Regions from separate parts of the Cellulosimicrobium sp. AB352 genome, predicted to be linked through region 2. Evidence: riboswitches for the same ligand, from Rfam matches in the RefSeq annotation. Region 2 holds a riboswitch; the other holds the start of a gene.
The links. Region 2 has a riboswitch for FMN ahead of ribD (bifunctional diaminohydroxyphosphoribosylaminopyrimidine deaminase/5-amino-6-(5-phosphoribosylamino)uracil reductase RibD). Riboswitches for the same ligand answer to the same signal wherever they lie in the genome.
Positions count from the first base shown of each region.

Region 1: linked by a shared signal. The riboswitch ahead of pnuC (nicotinamide riboside transporter PnuC) and the one ahead of ribD (bifunctional diaminohydroxyphosphoribosylaminopyrimidine deaminase/5-amino-6-(5-phosphoribosylamino)uracil reductase RibD) in region 2 are both predicted to bind FMN.

Region 1 covers NZ_JBMVFX010000021.1:22,161-24,538, forward strand. The annotation lists gene ACPCUX_RS14770 (TetR/AcrR family transcriptional regulator) at 77-835, shown strand; FMN riboswitch at 961-1,084, shown strand; gene pnuC (nicotinamide riboside transporter PnuC) at 1,235-1,945, shown strand; gene ACPCUX_RS14780 (acyl-CoA dehydrogenase family protein) at 2,111-2,378, shown strand, end outside.
Region 2 covers NZ_JBMVFX010000011.1:58,359-60,736, forward strand. The annotation lists gene ACPCUX_RS09865 (GNAT family N-acetyltransferase) at 1-223, opposite strand, end outside; gene rpe (ribulose-phosphate 3-epimerase) at 275-943, shown strand; FMN riboswitch at 1,228-1,353, shown strand; gene ribD (bifunctional diaminohydroxyphosphoribosylaminopyrimidine deaminase/5-amino-6-(5-phosphoribosylamino)uracil reductase RibD) at 1,512-2,378, shown strand, end outside.

The sequences.
Region 1 (2,378 bases), on a different contig from region 2:
CCTCGCACCCGGCGCCGCCCCAGGGCCACCGCCCCCGGGCCGGGCGAGCGCCGGGTACCGGTGTACCGTCCGGTGCATGACCGACGTCCGCAGCCGCACCCATGCCCAGGCCGTCGACGCAGCGATCGAGCTCTTCACCCGCAAGGGGTACGAGCAGACGACCGTCGAGGAGATCGCCGACGCCGCCCAGGTCAGCCGCGCCACCTTCTTCCGCCGCTACGGGTCCAAGGAGGACGTGGTCTTCGCGGACCACGAGCTCCTGCTCGACGAGGTCGTCGTCATGCTCGCCGCGACGCGGCCCGTGCCCGACGCCGAGGGGCACCTCACGCCCGACCCGACGGTCGACCCGTACCTCGAGGTGTGCCGCGCGGCGCGGCTGGTGTTCGACCACCACGTCGGTCAGCGCGAGACGTCCCTGGCCCGCTGGCAGCTCCTCCAGCAGGTGCCGGCGCTGCGCGACCGCGAGCTCGTCACGACCCACCGCTACGAGCGCGCGTTCACCGCGTACCTGCGCGACGCGCTCCCGCCGGACGAGCGCCGCTCGACGGCGTCCATCGCGTTCGCGGCGTCCGTCGTCGCCGTGCACAACGCGCTCCTGCGCCGGTGGTTGCGCTCCCCCGAGCAGGACCTGCGCCCCCAGCTCGAGGAGGCGTTCGCGGACCTGCGCCGTGCCGCCGTCGGCCGGTACGCCGCGCCAGACGCCGCCGCCCAGGAGCGCAGCGGGGACGGCGTGCCCGCGGCGCGCCGCGTCGTCGTGACCGTGGTGGACGCGGACGCGGACGCGCAGGGCGTCGCGGACGACGTCGCGCGCGCCGTCCGCGACGCCCTGGCCTGACCCCTCCCGCCCCGCCCCGCCGAGCAGGGTCGCATCGTGTTTCAGTCCGTGGGACGGTGCGGTGCGAGTCCCGTGCCCGGGGAATGCGCGAGTAGCATCGGCGGTTGCAGAACGCAGTACGCACGAACGTGCTCCGGGGTCGGTGCAATTCCGAGCCGGCGGTGACAGTCCGCGACCCGCGCCCACGCGCGGTTGACCTGGTGGAACTCCAGGACCGACGGTGACAGTCCGGATGGGAGGAAGCACGTGCGGCGCGGCCGTCCTCGGCCGGGCTCTCGCGAGCCCGCGCGACGGGGCGCGGTCTCGCCGTGGTGAGCGACGCCGTCGGGCCCTCGTGGCCCGGCCCGGCCGCCCGCCCTCACCCCGGAGCGCCCGTGCCCGGGAGGACGAGGACATCCGATGGACCTGATCCACGCGCTGTTCGACGCGCAGCTGACGATCGGCGACCAGCATCTGCTGTGGCGCGAGATCGTGGGCAACGGGTTCGGCCTGGCGTCGGCGCTGGGCGGCATGCGGCGCAAGGTGTGGGCGTGGCCCGTGGGCATCGTCGGCAACCTGCTGCTGCTCACGGTGTTCCTCGGCGCGGTGTTCGCGACGCCCAACCCCGTCAACCTGCTCGGCCAGGCGGGCCGCCAGGTGATGTTCGTCGTCGTGTCGGTCTACGGGTGGGTGCAGTGGCGCAAGACCCAGGCGCGGCTCGGTGACGCCGACGCGGACAGCCACGGCGTCGCCGTCGTGCCGCGCTGGGCGTCGTGGCGCCAGCGCGTGTTCCTCGTCGTCGCGCTCGTCGGCGGCACAGCCCTCCTGACCCCGGTCTTCCGCGCGCTCGAGTCGTACGAGCCCGTCTGGGCCGACGCGTGGATCTTCATGGGCTCGCTGCTCGCGACGTACGGCATGGCGAAGGGCTGGGTCGAGTTCTGGCTCATCTGGGTCGCCGTGGACGTCGTGGGCGTGCCCCTGCTGATCTCGGCCGGCTTCTACGCGTCCGCGTTCATGTACGTGTTCTACGGCGCGTTCACGCTCGTCGGGTTCTTCGTGTGGTGGCGCGTCAACCGCCGCGCGGCCGCCGCAGCCGAGGCGGACGCCGCGGCGGCGGGCGCGCCCGCCTGACCCGCCGGTCACCCGACCCCACCCACACCGATACCCCGTCTCGATTGACTGAGACGGGGTATCGCTGCACTATGGGAGGGACCGCCGCCGACGCCGGGCCCGCACCCCGGGCAACCGCGTCGAGGACGGTCGACCGACCGCAGCCGCCCTCCCAGGGGAGCACCGATGCCCACCACCCCGATCATGCCCGGCGTCACCGAGCCCACCTACGACCTCGCGACCCCGCTCGACCTCGACTACGCCGGCGCGTTCGCCGACGCGACCGAGGAGGACCGCGCCCACCTGCAGCGCGTCCGGCAGTTCGTCCAGGACGAGGTGCTGCCCGTCATCGACGACTACTGGGAGCGCGCCGAGGTCCCGTTCGACCTCGTCAAGCGCATGGGCGAGCTCGACCTGCTGCGTGACGGCGTCGACGTCGACGGTCGTCCGCACG
Region 2 (2,378 bases):
GCTTGCGGTGCCACGCCGGGACGTCCCAGACCTCCTCCTCGAACGTCACGCACGTGTCGCGCACGAACGGGGCGGCGATCTCCGCGACCCGCGGCAGGTCGTGCGCCGTGGCCGGGCGCACCGTCACGGCGGGCGCGGAGGCGTGCGGGTGCCCGGGGCGGTGCGGCGTGCCGCAAACGGAGGAAGGGGGCGAGCCGGGGGAGGGGGAGGAGAGGTCGCTCACGCGACGAGGGTACGAGCACCGGGCTCCGGCACGCGCCCCTAGGCTGGGCCCATGGCAGCCCTCATCGCACCGAGCATCCTGTCCGCCGACTTCGCGAACCTCGAGCGCGACCTGAACGCGATCGCCACGGCGGACTACGCGCACGTCGACGTCATGGACAACCACTTCGTGCCGAACCTCACGCTCGGGCTGCCGGTGTTCGAGCGCCTGGCGCAGGTGTCGCCCGTCCCGATCGACGCCCACCTCATGATCGAGGACCCTGACCGCTGGGCGCCGGCCTACGCGGAGGCGGGCGCGGCGTCGGTCACGTTCCACGCCGAGGCCGCTGCTGCCCCTGTGCGGCTCGCTCGCGAGCTCCGCCGCCTGGGAGCCCGCGCAGGCGTCGCGCTGCGCCCTGCGACGCCGGTGGAGCCCTTCCTGGACCTGCTGACCGAGGTGGACATGATCCTCGTCATGACGGTCGAGCCGGGCTTCGGCGGACAGTCCTTCATCGAGGGGACGCTGCCGAAGATCCGGCGGGCGCGCGAGGCCGTGAGCGAGTCGGGCCTCGACGTGTGGATCCAGGTCGACGGGGGAGTGTCCCGCTCGACGATCGAGCGAGCCGCGGACGCGGGGGCGAACGTCTTCGTCGCCGGGTCGGCGGTCTACGGGGCGGAGAACGTGCCCGAGGAGATCCAGGCGCTGCGCGAGCTGGCGGAGGCGTCGGCGCACTCTCACTGACGTCAGGACGGGAAGGGGCCCTCTTCGGGCCCCTTCTTCGTTCCACATAAAATAGTGTGCCAAGCGCACATCTCTCCTCGACGGGACCGCGAGAACCTCACCACCAAGCACGGAGAAGGGGATCGGGGCCAGCCGTCGGACGGCGAAGCTCGACGCCTCGGGGGGAGGCGGTGCTCCCGAGCGGCGACCTCGACGGGAGCGGGCGAGGTCGCGCCGGACCGCCGGTCGCACCCGCGCGGTGCGCACCCGGAGTAACATCGGCGGTTGCAGTACGCAGTACGCACGAACGTGCTCCGGGGTCGGTGCAATTCCGAGCCGGCGGTGACAGTCCGCGACCCGCGCCCACGCGCGGTTGACCTGGTGGAACTCCAGGACCGACGGTGAAAGTCCGGATGGGAGGAAGCACGTGCGGCGTGGCCACGCCTCGGCGCGTGGTGCTCCGGCGACCCGCCGGCGCACCCGTCCGGGACGGTGACGGCCTCGCCGTGGTGAGCGACGCCGTCGAGCCCTCGTGGCTCGACCCGCCGCCCGCCCTCACCCCGGAGCGCCCGTGCCCGGGAGGAGGACGATGGGCGAGCACCCCCGCACCCTGACGGTCGACGCCGCGATGACGCGCGCGCTCGAGCTGGCGGCCCGAGGGCCGGCACACGGGCCGAACCCGCGCGTCGGGTGCGTCCTGCTGGGCCCTCCGCCCGGCGCGACCCTGCCCGACGGCGCCGCGCCCGGCTCGCTCGACCCGCACCCGCGACCCGTGCTCGCCGAGGGGTGGCACCGTGGCGCGGGGACGCCGCACGCCGAGGCGGCGGCCCTCGCGGACGCCCGGGCGCGCGGCGTCGACGTCGCCGGCGCGACGGCGGTCGTGACGCTCGAGCCGTGCGCCCACACCGGTCGCACCGGCCCGTGCGCCGACGCGCTCGTCGCCGCAGGCGTGGCGGAGGTCGTGCTCGGCGTCGACGACCCGAACCCCGTCGCCACGGGCGGCGCGCACCGGCTGCGGGCCGCGGGGGTCCGCGTCGTGCGCGGCCTGCGCGCCGCCGAGGGCGAGGAGCTCCTGCGGGTGTGGCTCACGGCCGTCCGGCGCGGCACCCCGTACGTGACGCTCAAGACGGCCACGACGCTCGACGGCTACGTCGCCGCCGCGGACGGGACGAGCCGGTGGATCACCGGACCCGCGGCGCGCGAGCACGCGCACCGCGTGCGCGCGGAGGTGGACGCGATCGCCGTCGGCACGGGCACGCTCCTGGCCGACGACCCCGAGCTCACCGCGCGGGTGCCCGCCCACGGCTCGTCCCACGACGCGGCGCACGACGCCGCGAGCGCCGTGCGTCTGGCGGAGCACCAGCCGTTGCGGGTGGTCGTAGGGCTGCGGGGGATCCCGCCGACGGCGCGGGTCCGCGGCGAGGGTGGCGAGCTGGTGCACGTGCTGACGCGGGAC